3 regions of the Bacillus carboniphilus genome follow, and region 2 is predicted to be linked to each of the others. Evidence: predicted binding sites of a transcription regulator. Region 2 holds the regulator's gene; each other region holds the start of a gene.
What was found. Region 2 encodes LexA, which represses DNA repair genes until DNA is damaged. Its sites were predicted from a motif close to CGAACATATGTTCG; they were not measured.

Region 1 (7,252 bases), 650 kb from region 2:
AAGTGAAAACTCCATTGAAGATCTTTGATCAATCAGGGTTTAGTGAGTTATATTGGTATGAATATCAGATGAAAAGACTTGGTATGGGAAAAGAGCCTAAGCTCAAGCTAAGTGGCACAAGACTTTTGACTAGTACGTTGCTAAGTCAAGGACTACACACGTTTAAAAAGAGAAGAAGTAGTTAGAAACTATCGAATTCAGAAGAGAAAGAATGAACCATTGAATAGTTTATATAGGAAGAGAGATAGAGAAGTATGATTTGACCTTGAATGAGGTCTTTTTTTGTTCTGTGAAAAATATACTTCAATAAAACATAAAAAGGAGTGTAAAACATGACCTATCGCAATCCTATCAATATCGCATACAACTTTAAAAAGTTATTTTTAAGTGAAAATAATCCAGAATCCGTTCTTTTTAAATCTCTAGACTCCTCCCAACCTGTATCAATTTACGTAGAGTCTCTGACGGAAGATTGTGAGATTGATATTGAGATTAAAGGGAAAGAACGCCTGTTTTCAACGACACTTGTTGGATTGGATGCGACTGTTTTAGCCGGAAATCAAGTTTGCACAATTATTGCGAGATGTGTAAGTTGTCCGAATGAATGTGAATTAGAATATGGGCTGTCTATAGGAGACCCGAATACAAGAATTGAGTAGGATAAAGTATAAAAAAGCTGGTTCTCTTTAGAGAGCCAGCTTTTTGAAATTCAATCAGTCGTTTACTTCTATTATTGAAGTAATTGTAGTACGCCTTGTGGCATTTGGTTCGCTTGAGCAAGCATTGCTTGAGAAGCTTGAGCAAGGATTGAGTTTTTCGTTTGCTCCATCATTTCTTTTGCCATGTCTACGTCACGAATACGAGACTCAGCAGCTGTTAAGTTTTCGCTAGACGTATCAAGGTTCGTGATTGTATGTTCTAAACGGTTTTGTGTAGCACCTAACTTAGATCGCTCAGCTGATACTGAGTTAATTGCATTGTTAATTACAGTGATTGCATTAGAAGCATTTTCAGCTGTACTTACGTCAAGAGCTGCCTCGTTAGTAGTACTATTAGTTCCATCAGTAACTGTGTTAGTACCTGTGAAGCTAGCAGTTCCAGCAGTTCCAGTTAATCCTAAAGCTGCAGCTCTCATATCAGAAATTTCTAATGTTAAGCTTTGGTTTTGATTAGCCCCAATTTGGAATTGGAGGCCAGCACCAGCACCAGCGCCTCCTGTAATTACTCCAGAAACTGCATCAGTTGTAGTTCCATCATTAGCTGTACCACCTACTGTAACAGTTTCAGTAAATCCGTCTGTAGCTAATGCTTTATTTATTTCTGTTTCTAAAGCTGCAGCAGTTACTTTTGTACCACCAGCATCAGTAAAATCACCATCAATAGTTATTGTTTTAGCGTCTGTGTCAATTGTTGCTGCAGGTGTAGTCGCATCAGCTACTTTACCTGTTACAATAGTATATCCTTCAAGACCTGCACCTTCAGAAAAGTCAAATGTAAGTCCACCAACTGAAACTTGACCCGCACTTGTTCCAGAAAAACCATCTTCTTTTTCACCATTCAACAACTTTTGAGTATTAAACTCTGTCGTATTACCAATACGGTTAATCTCAGATGTTAGTTCGTTAATTTCTTTTTGAATTTCGTCACGGTCGTTAGTTGTATATGTGTCGTTTGATGCTTGTGTAGCAAGCTCGCGCATCCGTTGTAAGATTTCAGTTGTTTCGCTTAATGCACCTTCAGCCGTTTGGATTAACGAAATACCGTCTTGAGCGTTACGAGAAGCTTGGTCTAATCCGCGGATTTGTCCACGCATTTTTTCAGAAATAGCAAGACCTGTTGCGTCATCGCCAGCGCGGTTAATACGTAATCCAGAAGAAAGCTTTTCCATTGATTTTCCTTGTGCTTCATTTGCACCAGACAATTGTCTGTATGTGTTTAGTGCTGCTATGTTGTGGTTAATTCTCATTTTCTTTTCCCTCCATGAGTAAGATTTCAGTGTTTGTACATAAAATAAGCAAACACTTAAATATTATAGGCACATCCGTTTGCCTAATAGAAATACGTCAAATAGACGCTCAAAACTTATATCGGTTAAAATATAAAAAGTTTAATAGGAAATGAGATTTTTTATCGTTTGTCTTTTCATTTTCGTCGTGCAAACCGCTTATAAATAAACGAGATTATAGCAGTAACCATACAGCAGCAAGTGAAATATAAAAGGGAACAGAAAAGGCTTGATGCAAGGAGTTTAATAGATAGTTAAAGGTGTATAATTCTGGGGTATTTCTATTTTAGTTGTCATGAAAAAAAGTTTCTGTAATAAGGTTGATCCTGATAGCGAAAAGAGTAAAGTATCCCTACATCAAAATACTAAAAATTTTAGATAAAAAACCGATAATAAAAAAGTGGATGCCTCTTATTTTTGAAGATACTTTCTCATTATTAGGGCGACTTCCTCACGAATGGTTTGATGATTGAGCGAAAATTGTTTTTCGCTTTGGCGGTTATAGCATTTATATAAGGTAAAAGATTTCTCTCTCTTTTTTTGGACAACCTTGATTCCTTGCCTAGAAAGCTTTTTATTAACTTTTTGTAAATCTTGTTGACAACTTTCTATGGCTTGATTAATGATCATTACATACGTTTCTTTTAAAGGAAGGTTACTAAGTTGAAGAATTTCACGGTCTTGGTGAAAGACTTTTACAGCCATAGATAAAAAAAGATAGTTTTTCACACTTTCACTATCCATGACATACTCCCCCCCTTAAAGAACGTTTGTTCTGTTTTAATCATAATTTAAATAAAGGTTACAATCAACCATAAAAATAGCTTTAGTTTCAAGTTTGTCCGAAAAAGGTTAAAATAAAAGGAACAATATATGATTGATAAGATTAGTAATAGTGATTATTTACATAACTATGTGCCTTTATTAAAAAGGGGAATAGCCATGGACATCAATTCAATTTTTGACTTTATTACGATAGAAAATATTGAAAAAATTCTCCAAGAATATCGGGCTCTGGGGCCCTTGGCTGGAATTTTAATTACAATGCTAGAAGCTTTCTTGCCTATTTTGCCGCTTTTTTTGTTTATTGTAGCTAACGTCAACTCATTTGGGCTATGGGGTGGGTTTCTAGTTTCATGGTTAGGGGGATGTATAGGAGCGATTATTGTTTTTTTACTCGTCCGTAAATTTGGACAAGAGCGTTTTTTTCAATTTATACAAAAACATCGATCCATTAAGAAAATGATGAATTGGGTGGAACAGCATGGATTTGGCCCATTGTTTATTATGTTATGCTTTCCTTTTACTCCTGCGGCAGCCGTTAATATAGTAGCGGGCTTATCAAAAATCAGTATATGGCAGTTTATGTTAGCCGTATGTTCAGGTAAACTTGTTATGTTTTTTATGGTGAGCTTTATTGGGTATGATTTTTTTTCTCTAATTGAAAACCCTATAAAAACAGTTATTGCTGTAGTGGCAATTATTTTACTTTGGTTGATTGGAAAGCAAATTGAGCGACGGTTAAATCAATCACTTTCAGTTAATAAAGGAGAATAACAATAAACCTACAAACGGCCGATTATAAAGCATCTAAGAAGAGGAGGCGAAAACAATGTCACGAAAATTTTATATCATCTTGTTCGTAACTGTTAGTGTCATTTTGTTTGTTTTTCTCATACAATCCTCTTACGCTCAATATGAAGTAGAAGGAATTTCGATGGAGCCTACTGTTCATCAAGGTCATTATGTAGTTACAAACCAATGGGCTTATTTATTGACCGATATTGAAAGGTTTGACATTGTTGTCTTTTCCCCTTCAGATAATGAAGAAGAAGTGTTAGTGAAACGAGTGGTTGCCTTACCAGGGGAGAAATTAAAATATGAAGATGATCAGTTGTATATCAATGGTGAGCCTGTAGATGAGCCCTTTTTGAAAGCGAATCAGAAAAAACAGCCGTTCGGCCTACTAACTGGAGATTTCGAGTTACAGCAGTTAGAGAATACTTATGGAATGGAAGAGATTCCTGAAGGGTACGTTTTTGTCATGGGGGATAACCGCCTATATAGCCGAGATAGTCGTCATTTTGGGTTAATTGAGATAGATGAGATTATTGGTAAGGTCAAGCCATAAAAAGTTGTCTAATCAGTCGTTTCTTTCGGCTTAAGGACAGCTTTTTATTTTTGAGAGTGGGAAAGATCTAAAAGTCGAAAATATCTATAAGAAAAAGAGATTTTTAACCTATAAAAACGACTTTTGCAAAAAAACACCACCTATAAGAACTTTTCGTGTTGACGATATTAGTATAAAATAGAACTAATGTTTGTTAGTGGTGTGCAAAAAGTACCTGAAAACGAGAGGGGGAGAACAATGAGTGTTCGATTTTTAATTGGAAGAAGTGGTTCCGGAAAAACAGCCACAGTGATGAATGAGATTAAAGATAAATTATTGAAAGATCCAACAACTGAACGTCCTATTATTTATCTTGTTCCCGATCAAATGTCTTTTGCTGTCGGTTATCAGTTTGTAAAAGATAAACAATTAAAGGGGATTGCGAGGGCACAAGTTTTTAGTTTTTCTCGATTAGCTTGGCGTGTCCTTCAACAAGAGGGAGGAATGACAAGAAATCATATTTCCAGCACAGGAATCCATATGATCCTCCGAAAAATTATTGAACAGCATAAGAGTGAATTGAAAATTTTTGCGAAAGCGAGTGAAAAAAAGGGGTTTGTTGAGCAAATTGAAAAATTGTTAACAGAATTTAAACGTTATTGTGTGACCCCTGAAATGTTAAAAGAGTCTTCTCAAATTGAAGGTAATAACGTCCTTTCTGATAAATTACATGATTTAACCTTGCTTTATGGCGAGCTTGAGAAGAAAATGGCCTATCAATACATCGATGGTGAAGACTATTTAAGATTATTGGCAGAGAAAATAGAGGAATCAAGCTACCTTCAACACGCTGATATTTATGTGGACGGTTTTCATAGCTTCACTCCACAAGAGTATATCGTTTTGGACAAACTTATCAAAACGGCTCAGTCAGTGACATTTTCATTAACAATTGATAAACCTTTTCAAGATCATGCGCCTCATGAATTACACTTGTTTCGAATGACCGGTTTAACGTACCAGCAACTGAAAAAGATAGCCAATGAAGCAAATCAAGAGGTTGAACATAAGAAGCTATCAGGACAAGCACCTCGTTTTCATCATCAAACCTCGCTCCGTCACTTAGAAGAGCATTTTTATACAAGACCGACGATTTTGTATGAAGAGGAGCCAGCAGTTACGATAGGACAAGCCTTGAATAGGAGAGCAGAAGTTGAGGGGATTGCAAGGCAAATAAAAAAGCTTGTTCGGGAAGAAAACTATCGCTATCATGATATCGCTATTTTTATTCGCAACAGTAATGATTATGGTGATGTAATGGAGCAAGTATTTACTGATTATGATTTACCTTATTTTATTGATGAAAAAAGACCGATGCTTCATCACCCGCTGATTGAATTCATTCGTTCCACTTTAGAATCCATAATTGGAAACTGGCGTTATGAAGCGGTTTTTCGCACGGTAAAAACAGAGCTTCTTTATCCTCTGGATGCTAACAGAGAACAAATGAGAGAAGAGATGGACCAGCTGGAGAACTATGTACTTGCATACGGTATTCAAGGATCAAAGAAATGGTTACAACAATGGTCTTACCGTCGTTACCACTCTTTAGAGGATGATTACACGAAAACAGATGACGACATAAAAATGGAAGCAATGCTTAATAACAGAAAAAAAATCATCACAGCACCTCTTAAAAAATTGCAGGGTCAACTTAAAGAAGCCAAAACAGGACATCAATATGTAGAAGCACTATATTCCTTTTTGGAAGATCTCAAAGTTCCTCAAAAAATAGAAAGATTAAAAGATGAAGCGGAGCAAAAAGGGGACTTAGTAGAGGCTAGAGAGCATAATCAAGCGTGGGATGCCGTTGTTTCTTTGTTGGAGGAATTTTATGATTTGTTGTCAGATCAAAGGTTAACGCCTAAGCTTTTTATGGAGCTTTTAGAAACAGGTTTTGAAGAAATGAAATTCTCTCTTGTCCCACCAGCACTTGATCAAGTATTAGTCGTCAATTTTGATCGCTCTCGTGTTTTAAATATTAAGCAGTCGTTCATTATTGGTGCCAACGATGGCGTTTTACCTGCAACTCCTTCAGATGATGGAGTCTTATCTGAGGATGATAGAGAATTACTTTATCATTATGGAATTAAGTTGGCGCCTACTCCTAGAGAGCAACTATTGGATGAAAATTTTCTTATTTATATGGCGCTGGCAAGTGCTTCTGACCACGTAACTGTATCCTTTTCGCTAGCGGATGAAGAAGGAAAGTCCTTGCAGCCTTCGATGATTATTAATCGATTAGAGGATTTATTTCCTACGATGGAGCGAACGTATTACTTAAATGAGCCAGAAGAACAACAGCAACGGGACCACTTGCACTATATGGTGAATTATCAAACAACCCTTTCGTTTTTATCTACTCAATTACAAGCGTGGAAAAACCAATATCCGATCGAGGCAGTTTGGTGGGATGCTTATCGAGAACTGGTCTCAGGAAGAGAATGGAACTTAAAAACGAAGAGAGTGGTTTCAAGTCTGTTTTATCGAAATGAAGCAAAACCGCTTCAGGAAAATGTATCTCAAAGTTTATATGGACAGCATATTAAAGGCAGCGTTTCAAGGATGGAGAAGTTTAATCACTGTCAATATGCACACTTTGCTTCCTACGGATTGAAACTAAAAGAGCGTAAATATTATCGTTTAGAAGCTCCAGATATAGGGGAAATGTTTCATGCTGCTTTAAAGCATATTTCTGAACAAATTCAACAAGCGAATCTTCAGTGGAGTGAATTGACAAAACAGCAATGTGAAAAGCTTTCGTATGAAGCGGTTGAAAAATTAGCTCCGAAGCTGCAAAAAGAAATTTTATTGAGCTCGAGTCGGTTTTTTTATATGAAAAAGAAGTTTCATAAAATTATTACGCAAGCGTCAAGTGTGTTAAGTGAGCATGCGAAGGTAAGTGGATTTTCACCTGTTGGTCTTGAGGTTGGGTTTAGTAAAAATGATCAGCTTCCACCGTTAACATTCTCTCTTGCCAATGGATGTACGATGGAAGTTGTCGGGAGAATTGACCGTGTGGACCAAGCCAAAGGTTCAAATGGGATATTACTAAGAATTATTGATTATAAGTCGAG
Region 2 (7,252 bases):
GTAGTTGTACTTAGCCTGTGATCCTTAAGGAGACCGCCTCGTTCTTGTCTAGCTTCAGCCCTTACACCGGAGACGCCTAAAGGATTTAGGTGGATCTACGTTAGTTACAGGACGTGACTGTTCTTAGTAGATCTTCAGAAATAGTTAAACATTTTGTGAAGGTAAAAAACACCTTCACAAAATGTTCTCCTTATGCTTGTCAGGTGTGAACAAAGGGCTTCAGCTTTTTTTTCAGCGTTCATTTTTCCCTACTTTTTAAACACGCACTAATAAAACAAAATACTTATAGCACAACACATTGTACTATGTTCAAAAATATTATCTTATATTTTTAGAATAAGTAGTATTAGAAACAATTTAAACTCATATCCATGATAAAAAAGAAGTTTTGTACATCCATTCTTTGTCTTAAACCGACTTTTTCAGTTTAAGAAATGTATGAATTCAGAAGTGATGTCAATGAAGAATATCATTGTCCTTAGAAAAATTAAGACTTTTAAATAAAAGAAGTAAAAATAAAGGTTGTCAGACATACATTAATAAAAGATGTCCAAATCGACTTTTTCAATTAGAAATAATATCGAAAAGATGTTAAAAATTCTTTAATAGGGTGATATAGATGGATTTACAACAATATTTAAAGGCTTCTCAAATAAACATGAGTGACGAAGTGTTGGCTGATATAAAAGTTAATTGGAATGAGTTATCGAAAATATGTGATGATTACATGGATAAAAGGGGTGATTTATACGCCGCTGGTCATCTTCTTACAGAAAAATTAAAAGCTGCACCTTGCGCAAATATTGTACATTTTCGGACTGTAAATTCTAGTACTCTTTTAGATAAGGTTGTACAAAAAGTAAAAAAGAAGCAGGAAGTGATTAATAAAGAGAATTACTTAAGTAAAATGACCGACCTTATCGAAATTAAAATGCTACACCTTTATAAACAGGATTGGAAAAAAATCAATCAGTTTATAAAAGGAGAAATTAATAAAGATGTCACTGCCATAGCCTATATAAATAAAGAAAATGGATTAAAAAGTTTATATGAATCTGAAGAATGTGAAATAAAACATCACCCTAATGGTTATCAATTTGTTCAGTATCAGATTGAAATAAAGCCATTCAATCACATATACACAGCAAATGTGCAAGTTAGGACTCTCTTTGAAGAAGCTTGGAGTCAAGTGGATCTTGATTTTAACTATCCTGTTCAAGTAAATAACCGACTTGCAAACAGTTATATAAAATACATTAATCGTCTGGCAGAAATAGCAGATGAAATGAGTTCCTCTCTTAACTATTTAAGGACTGAATTTGATGGATTCGCTGAAAGACAAGAAGCTAAACAAAAGGAAAAAGAAGCAAATGTTCTGTTGTTGAAAGAAAAAATTAATAAGTTAGAAATTGAAACAAATAAAAAGAATGAAATGAGTGAATTGGTAGACTATATTAATCAGGAACAAACTGAATACAACGATGATTTTAAACTAATTTCAAATAGTTTTTCTACTACTTCATTAGATGAAATCTATAAGAATATGTATAAAGGTTCTAGAAACAATATACCAACCCCACCGCAAAGTATTAGAAAATGATGAATAAGAGGATTTATATCATAATAAAGAGGAAGATTCATAATAAATAAAATCACTTCAGTAGTTAAGTCTGGTGTCAACCAACATAGTTGACACCTCTCATTAGGGGAATAAATTATACCTTCACATGGGCATTAATGCATGGTGCGATATAAGCCAATCACTTTACCTAATATCGAAACATTTCTAACAATAATTGGCGCCATTGTCGAATTTTCTGGCTGTAATCTAATAAAATCTTTTTCTTTAAAAAATCTTTTTACAGTTGCTTCATCATCTTCTGTCATTGCTACAACGATATCACCATTTACAGCTGTTTGTTGCTGCTTCACAATGACTTTATCTCCGTTTAGAATTCCTGCTTCAATCATACTGTCACCAACGATTTCAAGCATGAATACATTTTCATCATTAATGTTGTAACGATCAGGAAGTGGGTAGTATTCTTCTATATTTTCAATTGCAGTAATTGGCAAACCAGCAGTTACTTTACCAATTACAGGAACGTTCACCACCCCAGATTGAGGAATCTCTACTTCCTCTCCACTTAAAATCTCAATCGCTCTCGGTTTTGTTGGATCACGTCGAATCAAACCTTTAGATTCCAGACGTGACAAGTGGCCATGTACTGTTGAACTTGATGCTAGTCCAACAGCTTCGCCAATTTCGCGTACAGAAGGTGGGTATCCTTTTTTTCTAACTTCATCTTTTATAAAGTCTAAAATATCTTGTTGCCGTTTAGAAAGTTTTTTCATCGTCTGCACCTCGTTCCCGGTTAATTAGGATAAGTATAGCATGTTTTTCCTTTATATACAAACGTAAGTTCGAAAAACAAGTTGATAAAAACGTTTGTTCGTGTTTATAATAAGAGTAATAAAAAGAGAACAAACATTCTGATGAGGTGAAAAAATGGATAAGTACTCAATATCATTTTATTTTCTATTTATTGTTGTTGTTGCAGTTGGTTTTGGGGCATTGGTTGAGTCTGAAGAAGAATTGGACAACTATGTTATGATTGAAGTACAATCAGGAGATAGTTTATGGAACTTGTCTAAACAATTTCAAGATTATCATTCACTCTCTGACAGCGAGTTTGTTAATTGGGTCGAGGAGAAAAATGAACTTATAGATGAAAAAATTCAAACTGGTGAAAGGCTAATCATTCCTATTCAAGTAGAAGAAGAACATGTTGAAAATGACTATGTCACTTTAAGTGGATGTTCAAAAATGAAGGGAGAAACATCCCAGAAGAACGGACAACATTGTACTTTTTTGGTTCATGAAGAGTAAAAAGGTCATACATGGAAGTTCTTCTTCGGAAAAAATATTTTGTTTTTCTATGATTATATACGATTAGTGGAGTGTGAAGGTTGAGAGCTTTAGTTTATTGTAGAATAAGTACAAACAAACAGCAGCAAGAAACATCTCTATCAAGACAAAAAGAAGAATTGCTTTTATTGGCAAATCAGTATCACTTTGAAGTTGTGGAAACTATTGTAGAAAAAGCAAGTGGATATGATTTAGAAAGAGAAGGAATTTTTCAAATAATAGAACATATAAACCAAAAATCAGTTGATTATTTATTAATTCAAGATGAAACAAGATTAGGAAGAGGAAATGCAAGAATAGCCCTTATTCACTTCTTAAAGAAGGCGGGAGTGAAAATTTTTACAGTGAACCATCGAGGTGAGCTTCTTTTATCAGAGGCAGATTCGATGGTTCTTGAAATCGTAAGTATAGTTGAAGAGTATCAACGTAAAATTCATAATTTGAAAATTAAAAGAGGAATGAAAAAAGCAATTGAGCGAGGTTATAAACCTCAAAACAATTTAAAGAACCTCCATCAAAGTACTGGTAGGGAAATGATTGAAGTCCCTGTTGAAGAGATTGTAAGACTTAGAAAAAATAAGCTTACTTTTTCTGAAATTGCAGCTACTTTAAGGGGGTTTGGATACGAGGTCTCTAAAGCAACTGTTCATCGAAGGTATCAACACTATATTGAGGAAAATGAAAAGAATTTATTGACAGGGAGGAAATCAACAGATGTTATCAAAAGAAAAAATGAATCGAATAAATGAACTTTCCAAAAAATCAAAAAATGAAGGATTAACAAATCAAGAACAAAAAGAACAAGAAGGGTTAAGAAAGGAATATTTATCGGCTTTTCGAGGAAATATGAAAAAGACACTAAAAAACGTAAAAATTGTCGATCCAAAAGGAAATGATGTAACTCCAAGAAAATTAAGGAATGACCAAAATTTTCATTAATATTTACGAAATAGAAAATTATTAAGTTGTACGTACCTTTTTCGGTTTTTTCGTCAAAAATGGTTGTATGTTTTTCTTTGTAAGGATATTATAAGGGAGTAGTTTAGATTGAAAAGAAAGGATGGTCTTAAATGACACATTCAATAGATGCTCTATCTATTAATACAATTCGAACATTATCAATTGACGGAGTAGACAAAGCTAACTCTGGACACCCAGGTATGCCAATGGGAGCTGCTCCAATGGCATACGCACTATGGACTAATTATATGAATCACAATCCTAAAAACCCCAATTGGTTTAATAGGGATCGTTTTGTCCTCTCGGCAGGTCACGGTTCTATGCTTTTATATAGTATGCTTCATTTATGTGGTTATGACGTCTCAATGGATGATTTAAAATCATTCCGACAATGGGGTAGTAAAACTCCTGGACATCCTGAATATGGACATACGGCAGGTGTTGATGCCACAACTGGACCTTTAGGTCAAGGTATTGCAATGGCTGTTGGTATGGCAATGGCAGAAAGACATTTGGCTGGTACATACAATCGTGATCAATTTTCAATTGTAGATCACTTTACTTATGCTATTTGTGGTGATGGTGATTTAATGGAAGGGGTTTCTTCTGAAGCTGCTTCATTAGCTGGTCACTTAAAATTGGGTAGATTAGTTGTTCTATATGATTCAAATGATATTTCATTAGACGGAGATTTAGACCGTTCGTTCTCTGAAAATGTAGAGCAAAAATTCACTGCAAAAGGTTGGCAAGTCATTAGAGTCGAGGATGGAAATGATGTTAGTGCTATTTCTAAAGCAATAGCCGAAGCAAAGCAAGATATGGACCGCCCAACATTAATTGAAGTTAAGACAACCATTGGTTACGGCTCTCCTAATCGTGCAGGCACTTCTTCTGTTCATGGTGCTCCATTAGGTAGTGAAGAAAGCAAATTAACAAAAGAAACGTATTCATGGACTCATGAACCATTCCATGTTCCAGATGAAGTTTATGCACACCTTAAGAAAGTAGTGGAAGAAGCTGGGGTGACTAAAGAAGCAGAGTGGAATGAACTTTACAATGAATATAAAAAAGCATTTCCAGAATTAGCAGAACAGCTTACTCTTGCCATGAACAATCAACTACCAGAAGGCTGGGATACTGATATTCCTGTTTACGAAGAAGGGTCAAGCGTTGCAACTCGTGCTTCTTCAAGCGAAGTCCTAAATGGTATTGCTAAAAATTTAGCATCATTGTTTGGTGGTTCTGCTGACTTAGCTAGCTCGAATAAAACGATGATGAAAGATTTAGGTGATTTTACTGCTGAGGATTATAGCGGGCGTAATATTTGGTTTGGAGTGAGAGAATTTGCTATGGGTGCAGCCTTAAATGGTATGGCATTACATGGTGGAGTAAACGTATTTGGTGGAACTTTCTTCGTTTTCTCTGATTACCTTCGACCAGCAATTCGGTTAGCAAGCTTTGATGAACTTACCTGTAACCTATGTGTTTACACATGATAGTATTGCAGTAGGTGAAGATGGTCCAACTCATGAACCAATTGAACAATTGCCTTCTCTACGTGCAATGCCTAACTTATCTGTTGTTCGTCCAGCTGATGGAAATGAAACAGCGGCAGCATGGAAACTAGCACTTGAATCGACTTCTACACCAACTGTATTAGTGCTTAGCAGACAAAACTTAAAAACTATGCCTTCCACAAAAGAAAAAGCTTATGAAGGAGTTTCTAAAGGTGCTTACATTGTTTCAGGCTCTACGAAGGAAACGCCAGATGCTTTATTATTAGCAACCGGTTCTGAAGTGAATCTTGCCGTTGATGCTCAAGAGGAGCTTTTAAAAGAAGGAATTGATGTATCAGTTATTAGTATGCCTTCATTTGACCGTTTTGAAGCGCAATCAAAAGAATATAAACAATCAGTTATTCCAAAAGAGGTTCGTAAGCGTTTAGCCATTGAAATGGCCTCTCCATTAGGTTGGGAACGCTATACTGGTGACGAAGGTGAATTGTTAGCTATTAATACATTTGGAGCTTCTGCACCTGGTGAAAAGATTATGAAAGAATACGGGTTTTCAATTGAAAATGTCGTTTCACGTGTAAAAGAAATGTTAAAATAACATTGTTTTGGTTGGAAAAAGCATTGCATTTCATTGCGATGCTTTTTTCGACAAAAAAAGTAGGTTACCTCTCTGATTATTCAACAAATCCTGCTCATCTTTTTTTATATACTATGCATATAAGTGTGAGTGAGAGAGGTGAAAACGCTTTGAAACAATATTACATATATTTAATTAAACGTGAGTTTGCAAACCACTATTTCGGAAGTGAATCAAAATTATTTCTTTTTTTTCAGCAATATCATTGGACAAACAGTGAGCATTCTTCCTATCCAATTATAAAAAAAACAAATAGACTATATAACTAGACCAGTTTCTGATTTTGTAATAGAATTAGTTAAAAAACAATTAGAAGAAAAAAAAGATATTCAAACAAAAAACGGATTAACTTATAAGTTAAATGGAGAAGAGAATTCTGTTCATATTTTCAAGAAACATTTTCTCCTTGAAACAGATGGAAATATTGAATCAGAAGCTTATTTTTTTGAGTTGTTAAGAAGATACGATTCATGTTTTTTTGCTATGGACTTCAAAAATGAATTATACGGATGGCTTAACCCAATAAAAGAAAAAAAATTTGTTTAACATGAAGAGTAATTATTGTATAATAGCATATGGTTTAGTACACTGTAGTGTAGACAACTTGAAGGAGGAAGAACTTGATGGAAACATGGCTGGCCATCCTACTTATTGTAGTAGCTTTAATAGCTGGTGCAGCATTAGGATTTTTCTTAGCACGTCGCTATATGATGAACTATTTAAAAAAGAATCCACCTATTAATGAACAAATGTTAAAAACGATGATGATGCAAATGGGACAAAAACCATCTCAAAAGAAAATCAATCAAATGATGAAAGCAATGAACAATCAGATGAAATAAGCTTTCATATATACAGGCCTCTTACGTTGTGTAAGAGGCCTGTTCTTCATTTTTGTAGGCTAGTTTTTGATATTCTGTTACAAGCTTATCAAGCTCTTGACTATATTTTAAAGAAGTATGAGAGTTGATCCCGTTTTTTAATACAACATGAATCATTTCAGCTCGTTTATGTTCAATTAAATGGAGAAGCTCCTGCTTAGACAATAGAATTGTTCCTTTCTATAATAAAGTCAGAGGTCTATACATTTATTATACTCGATCATGGTAATAAATTCAAAAATATGTGATTGATCACATATTTTAATTGTAAATCCCATAATTAGTGGGAGAGAACCTTGTTTAAGCCTTCTTGTATCAAGGTTTCTATCAA
Region 3 (7,252 bases), 430 kb from region 2:
TAATCATGACGACAAACCATTCATAGGTAGCTTGTCGTGTAAAACAGGTCCTAAATTCTGAAAGTTCTTTATCTATTCTTTTCCACATAATCACTATGGTCATTCGCTGTTGAGTTTGATACAATATCAAAGATAACTCTTCTCGGATGACATGTCTCCTTATTTTGTTTAGTCGCTTAATAGGTTAACATGAAATCAAGCAGAAGGGTTATTTTTTATGCAGAAAATTCTCTTTCTAAGGGATTGAGTCATCTTTATAAAATGGACTTTGTAAGGGACCCCAAGACTCCTGCGGAAAAACGGGCTAGTCAAGACCCCGCAATGTGAGGCACGAACGAGGAGGCTTGACAGGTCGTCCGCGGAAAGCGAGGGGAATCCCTTACCATTACATAAAAAACATCGAGTATGGGGAAAAAGCTTTGAAAAATTCCGGAGAACTTTTGACTCTCCAGATAGTGTATAAATATAGTAGATATAGAAAGAGTGACAATGTTGAAAAGTTTAGAGAACAAAATCATCGTCATCACAGGAGCTTCTTCGGGTATTGGTCAAGAGATGGCTTATCAAGTCGCCAGTTTAGGGGCAAAACCAATTTTGTTAGCGAGATCAGAAGAGAAATTGATAAACATAGTGGAAGAAATAAAGCGAAGAACATCCGTACAAGCTTCTTTATACAGGATAGACGTGACCAATCATAAGCAGGTGAGGGAAGTATTTCAAAAGATTAGAAAAGATGAAGGGTTCGTCGATATTCTGGTCAACAATGCTGGATTTGGCGTTTTTGATTTTTTTCTTGATGCTAGTTTAAGCGATTTAAAAGGGATGTTAGATGTTAATGTTCTGGGGTTAATGGCGTGCACAAAAGAAGTATTACCGTTCATGATTGAGCAAAATAGGGGGCATATTATTAATATAGCTTCTCAAGCAGGGAAAATAGCCACCCCAAAATCATCTGGTTATGCAGCAAGCAAGCATGCTGTGTTAGGGTTTACGAATAGTCTGCGTATGGAACTGAAGGAAACAAATATTGTTGTTTCTTCTGTGAATCCAGGACCTATAAAAACCAATTTCTTTAAAATTGCTGATAAATCTGGTGACTATGTGAATAATGCTGAGAAATATATGCTTGAAGCTAGTGATGTTGCAAAGAAAATTACCCGATTAATGATTAAGCCTAAAAGAGAATTAAATCTGCCATGGTGGATGAATATGGGAAGTGTTTTGTTTCATTTATCTCCAACATTATTTGAACTTGTTTCTTTGAAATATTTAAATAAAAAGTAAAGGTCTAAATAAATATTAATTTTATTATGCTTAGTATTTATCTTTCTTTATTAGAGCTTGTTTAAATCGTCCCATGGTTGATCCTTATTAAGCAATTGAAGGTGGAAAGGCTGATTCTAGTGCAAGGATCAGCCTTTTTCTTATTTACATATGAGTAACATTATGTATCATAAAAAGTTGTCCATTACAATTATTTATAATTATTATAAAAATATATTGATTTTTATTTAATTATTGATATTATAAAATTACAACTTTAATTGAGGTGATTATGATGAGTAAAAAAAGTCTTACAACAAGTTGGGGTGCACCCGTAGGTGATAATCAAAATTCGATGACGGCAGGGTCTCGAGGACCAACGTTAATTCAAGATGTTCATTTGCTTGAAAAGCTTGCTCACTTTAACAGGGAGCGTGTACCCGAACGTGTGGTTCATGCTAAAGGAGCTGGGGCACATGGTTATTTTGAAGTGACTAATGATGTTACAACTTATACGAAAGCCAACTTTTTATCTGAAGTTGGTAAACGTACGCCGCTTTTCGTGCGCTTTTCTACAGTAGCTGGAGAAAATGGATCTGCAGACACAGTTCGAGATCCTCGAGGATTTGCGGTTAAGTTTTATACGGAAGAAGGAAATTACGATCTCGTCGGTAATAATACACCTGTTTTCTTTATTCGAGATGCAATAAAATTTCCTGACTTTATTCATACACAAAAAAGAGACCCTAAAACTCACTTAAAAAATCCTACAGCTGTATGGGATTTTTGGTCGCTGTCTCCTGAATCCTTGCATCAAGTGACCATACTCATGTCCGATCGTGGAATTCCAGCCACGTTTCGTCATATGAATGGATATGGAAGCCATACTTTTAAATGGGTAAATGAAAATGGTGAAGGAGTTTGGGTGAAGTACCATATTAAAACGGAACAAGGAATTAACAATTTAACGTCAGAGGTGGCTGAAAAACTTGCTGGAGAAAACCCTGATTATCATACGGAAGAACTTTTTAATGCGATTGAAAATGGAGATTTTCCTTCTTGGAAAGTGTATGTACAGATTATGCCTTTAGAAGATGCGGATACGTATCGATTTGATCCTTTTGATGTCACAAAGGTGTGGTCTCATAAAGATTATCCATTAATAGAAGTCGGTCGTATGGTTCTGAATAAGAATCCAGAAAATTATTTTGCAGAAGTTGAGCAAGCAACGTTTTCACCTGGTTCATTTGTTCCAGGAATTGAAGCTTCTCCTGACAAAATGTTGCAAGGGCGTTTATTTGCTTATGCAGATGCTCATCGTTACCGAGTAGGTGCAAATCATAATCATCTACCAATTAATCGACCAAAAACAGAAGTTCACAATTATCAACGAGATGGCCAGATGACCTTCCATAATAACGGCGGAGGTTCCACCTATTATGAGCCAAATAGCTTTGGCGCCCCTAAAGAGACACCTGAAAATAAACAAACGCCGTATGAGGTTTCAGGTGTAGCAGATAGTACTTCATATGATCATCACGATCATTATACACAAGCAGGGGACTTATATCGTTTAATGAATGAAGAGGAGCGTGAACGTCTCGTTGAAAATATCGTAAATGCCATGAAGCCAGTCGAGAAAGAAGAAATTAAACTTCGTCAAATTGAGCATTTCTATAAAGGTGACCCAGAATACGGAGCAAGAGTAGCGGAAGGATTAGGGTTATCTGTACCACAAGAAGCGTAATTTTTAAGAGAAAGGCAATTGTCTTTCTCTTTTTTCTACGTGAAAAATAGTTTAATAGACATCGTTACTACTGCGACAATCATAAATCGTCCCCCCTATTTTTATCCATGTTTTACTGCGAACTTACTTCCTAACCATGCTCCAATGCTCGTTCCAATCGCTAGAATGATTCCGTAAACTACCATTGAATAAGAACGTATATTCCCATAAGATAAGAATATACTAATAATCGAACGTATATTCTTATGGTGGTGAGGTTACGGTGGACTACAGTCAGTTCTCTAAACAAAAAATTTTATGTGTGGACATGAAAAGCTTTTATGCAAGCTGCTCTGCTGTTTTAATGGGGCTTGATCCACTTGACTGTTACTTAGCGGTTGTAGGTGATAAAGATCGTAAAGGAAGCGTCGTATTAGCTGCCTCTCCTAAATTAAAGAAAGAGTACGGCATTAAAACGGGTGCACGATTATTTGAAATACCGAATGATCCTAAAATTCACATTGTCCATCCGAAAATGGCTTTATTCGTACGAATTTCAACTGAAATTAGCCGTCTGTTTCATCGTTATGTGCCTAAGGAAGCGATTCATACGTATAGCATTGATGAAAGTTTTATTAAGGTAGATGGAGCGGAAAGGTTATGGGGAGGTGCTGTTCAAATTGCTGAACGGATACGAGATGATTTGCGTCATTTATTTCAACTTCCATGTGCCATTGGGATTGGTCCTAATATGCTGATGGCAAAGCTTTGTTTAGATTTAGAGGCGAAGCAAAAGGGAATTGCTGAATGGACATATGAGGACGTGCCAAAAAAACTTTGGAAAGTTAAACCATTAAGTGAAATGTGGGGAATTGGCAGTCGGGTAGAGAATACATTAAATAAGATGGGAATTTTTGATGTAGGTCAGCTTGCTCGATTTCCTCTTGAACAACTAGAGAAGAAGTTTGGAGTGATGGGAAATCAGCTTTACTATCATGCATGGGGAGTAGATTTATCAGAGGTTGGTACGCCGATTGTCAAAGGACAAATTAGCTACGGGAAAAGTCAAATTTTACTTCGAGATTATCATGATCCTTCAGAAGTGAAACATGTCATTCTAGAAATTGCCGAAGAGGTGGCACGCAGGGCAAGAAATGATCACAAAATAGGTCGAACGATTACACTAGGAATTGGCTACAGTAAGAACGAGCAAGGAGGGGGCTTTCATCGTGCTAAAACGATTGATCACCCCACCAATATAACAATGGATATTTATCAAACATGCTTGCAACTATTTGAACAATTTTATCAACATAAAACAGTTAGAAAAATATCGATTGCACTTTCGAATATTGAGGATGATCAATGTATGCAATTAGACTTATTTTCTCCTAATCGGGTCAAGGAGCATCAATTAGGCTATGCAATGGATAAAATTAGGGATAAATATGGGAGTGCCTCTTTACTTAGAGCCGTTTCTTATACCAAAGCAGGCACAGCTGTTTATCGAAGTAAATTATTAGGGGGGCATAAAGCATGATACGTGATCGCGGAACGATAAAGTGGACATCAATGATGCTTCCAGAGCATGTGAAACAGCTGAAGGAGTGGACGAAAGAAGACGGCTTTGAAACAATGCCAGAGCTTGATGAACAACAACTTGAAGAAATAAATGAACTGATTTATGAGTCAATAACGCTAGGTACACAACTAACGATGGTGTATTTTGACCATCATCAACGTAAAGCGATAACTGGAATTGTACATTCTGTAGATGAGCTTAATCGAACAATAAACGTGGTATCTAGAGAGGGAAGTACTTTTGAAATTCCGTTCAGCTCAATCATACAAGTGAACCTAAATAAAACATAAAGTTACCATCGCAATTACATGAAGATGAATATATGAAGAAATAGGGTCCTTTCTTAACCTTGCAGAATATAATAGTAGTGGATCTAAAAAAACACCTCTGACCCTCTAGCGTGGAAAACTAGAGGGTTTTAGTATGTGGTGAATATCGTTCTCACATACTTCAAGTGAATAAACATGCGTTGGCTCTAATAAGTAGGTGCAAAAGTTTTAGCTTAACCAATTACTTCGATAAAAGGAAGTTCCGTTAGCTTTGTTAAGTCAGGTAATTTATCATTTTCTGATTCCGTCATAAATTCAATAATATCTCCATTTTGAAGCGATAAAGCTAAAATGCCTAATAAACTTTTTGCGTCAACAACCCAATGTTCTTTTTTTACTAAAATCGTTTCAGAATAAAGGTTAGCTGTTTGGACAAACAAAGAAGCTGTTTCTGCAAAAACAGGTTGTTTAATTTGTACTTTCATTCTATTCTCATCTCCTAGTCAATTTCATGTGATTTTTTGAACAATCTATTACTAAGTTTATCATATTAAAAGTAGTATGAGGTAGTACCATTTAGTCTCCGAATGAGTAATTAGAAAATTTAGAAAGAAAACAAGGACTTTTGTCCTTTTTATAAAATATAAATATATAGAGGGAGTGAAAGCGTTTACGATAAGGAGGAAAAAACTGTGTACATGACATTAGGTTCACTATTTAATCAAACAGTAGAAAGGTTTTCCAAAAAAGAAGCCATTGTTGATTTGACACAAAATATTCGCTGGACGTACCAAGAATGGGATCATGAAGTGAATAAGGTGGCGCAGGCTCTTATAAATGAAGGTGTTCGAAAAGGAGATAGGGTGTCAACATTTTCATTTAATACCATTGAATTTGCAACATTGTTTTTTGCATGCAGCAAAATAGGGGCAGTTATTAATCCGATCAATTTTCGTTTAAAAGAAAGAGAACTTTCATTAATCCTAACTTGATCTATCCAGGGCAAAGGGTTCGGGTTAAATAATGGACTTTCTGAACGATCTAATCAACCTAACGCAAGGTCAACTATTCCTAAAATATTGGTGGTTGTGGCTTAGTTTGATAGTTATGTTTTTAGTCTATTGGGTCAATACTGATTGATACCTTCTTTGATAATATGACAAAACCCACTTCTAAAGAGGAGGGCTTTTTCTATTTTATTCCTTTTTTTGTTTACATCCATAAATTTTCCTAGTAAAATGTTAAACTGTTATAAATTAATTACATAGGAGGAAGACCATGAGTAAGATTAAAAAATTATTGATAGTAACATTATTTGCTATTGCAGGATATGCTATGATGCCTTCTGAAGAAGCTTCAGCCTCTCAAAACCGTGTATGCCAAGTAGGTTCAACTTGGGGGTGGGATAAACAAACATTGTGTTTAAGTGTTAACCAAAACGGGTGGGTCAAACCAGAGATTTACAGCGACGAGTCAAAAACTTATTATATAAAAGCCCAAATAATAAGTAAATCTTCAGGTACTCTTAGCAGTAGAAATATAATGATTAATAGAAGTAACCCTTATAACTATTTCACTTATTATTCTGGTTTCAGTAAATCTTCCTATCCATTAAAATTTTATGTAAGGTTTTATTCCGATTCTGCACGTACTAAATATCTTGGTGCGCTCAATCTCCTTATCTATACTGGCCTTATTAATAACAAACATAATCCACTCAAGCGAGTGGGTCTTTTTTTGTTTAGTTACCTTTTCCTGTTCAAATCTATCTATTTTTCTAGTATACTTTTAAATTGTTATACAAATATATAGGAGGAATATGATGAAAAATTTAAAGAAATTATTTCTAGTATCTATTTTAGTTATTGCAGGGTTTACTTTTATGCCTACTGAGGAAGCGCAAGCCTCTGGGGGATCGGGAGATTGTCAAAAAGGTTCTAATTGGGGTTTCAGTAATCAAACTTTATGTATTTACTCACAAAGTAATGGTGATATTATTGGGAAAATATATAGCAATGATTATGATAAGTCTACATACTATTTGACAATTAAACTACAAGAAAAAGTTGGGGGATCCATTAAAAATCACGCAACTCGTTATGACACCATAACTAATTCATCATTTGCTTATCAGAAATTCTATAGTATGCCACGAGGAAATTATAAGGTATATGTTAAATTTTATTCAGATTATGCACGCACAAAGTACCTTGGTGCTGCACAATCTCCATATTTTTATCATTAACAACAAAACCCACTCATTCGAGTGGGCTGTTTTTTTACATGTGATGTAAAATTTATTCTGATTTAGGAAAAAAAGCCGAATTTACAGAGGGTAGAGATTTTGCCATTGAAATAAGCTCTTTTTCTTTTATATTTCCTGAAATAACTACTGTTTTATCGCTATCAAAA

Region 1: the regulator LexA is predicted to act here: its motif matches at 2,769-2,782, upstream of LC087_RS01275 (YhjD family protein).
Region 3: the regulator LexA is predicted to act here: its motif matches at 3,241-3,254, upstream of LC087_RS06880 (Y-family DNA polymerase).

The regions. Positions count from the first base shown of each region.
Region 1 covers NZ_CP129013.1:245,499-252,750, forward strand. The annotation lists gene LC087_RS01260 (NADH:flavin oxidoreductase/NADH oxidase family protein) at 1-185, shown strand, start outside; gene LC087_RS01265 (hypothetical protein) at 333-659, shown strand; gene LC087_RS01270 (flagellin N-terminal helical domain-containing protein) at 731-1,966, opposite strand; gene LC087_RS01275 (YhjD family protein) at 2,417-2,749, opposite strand; gene LC087_RS01280 (TVP38/TMEM64 family protein) at 2,948-3,562, shown strand; gene lepB (signal peptidase I) at 3,618-4,136, shown strand; partial or broken gene addB (helicase-exonuclease AddAB subunit AddB) at 4,374-7,252, shown strand, end outside.
Region 2 covers NZ_CP129013.1:900,376-907,627, reverse strand. The annotation lists gene LC087_RS04615 (nucleotidyltransferase family protein) at 620-1,600, shown strand; gene lexA (transcriptional repressor LexA) at 1,735-2,355, opposite strand; gene yneA (cell division suppressor protein YneA) at 2,510-2,890, shown strand; gene LC087_RS04600 (YneB family resolvase-like protein) at 2,971-3,678, shown strand; gene LC087_RS04595 (DUF896 domain-containing protein) at 3,644-3,868, shown strand; partial or broken gene tkt (transketolase) at 4,000-6,001, shown strand; gene sirA (sporulation inhibitor of replication protein SirA) at 6,040-6,309, shown strand; gene sirA (sporulation inhibitor of replication protein SirA) at 6,293-6,586, shown strand; gene LC087_RS04585 (YneF family protein) at 6,664-6,882, shown strand; gene LC087_RS04580 (aspartyl-phosphate phosphatase Spo0E family protein) at 6,904-7,086, opposite strand.
Region 3 covers NZ_CP129013.1:1,333,890-1,341,141, reverse strand. The annotation lists gene LC087_RS06895 (hypothetical protein) at 1-130, opposite strand, end outside; gene LC087_RS06890 (SDR family NAD(P)-dependent oxidoreductase) at 490-1,284, shown strand; gene katA (catalase KatA) at 1,559-3,010, shown strand; gene LC087_RS06880 (Y-family DNA polymerase) at 3,318-4,529, shown strand; gene LC087_RS06875 (YolD-like family protein) at 4,526-4,861, shown strand; gene LC087_RS06870 (HPr family phosphocarrier protein) at 5,074-5,325, opposite strand; gene LC087_RS06865 (AMP-binding protein) at 5,539-5,832, shown strand; gene LC087_RS06860 (hypothetical protein) at 6,119-6,652, shown strand; gene LC087_RS06855 (hypothetical protein) at 6,663-7,085, shown strand; gene LC087_RS06850 (hypothetical protein) at 7,138-7,252, opposite strand, start outside.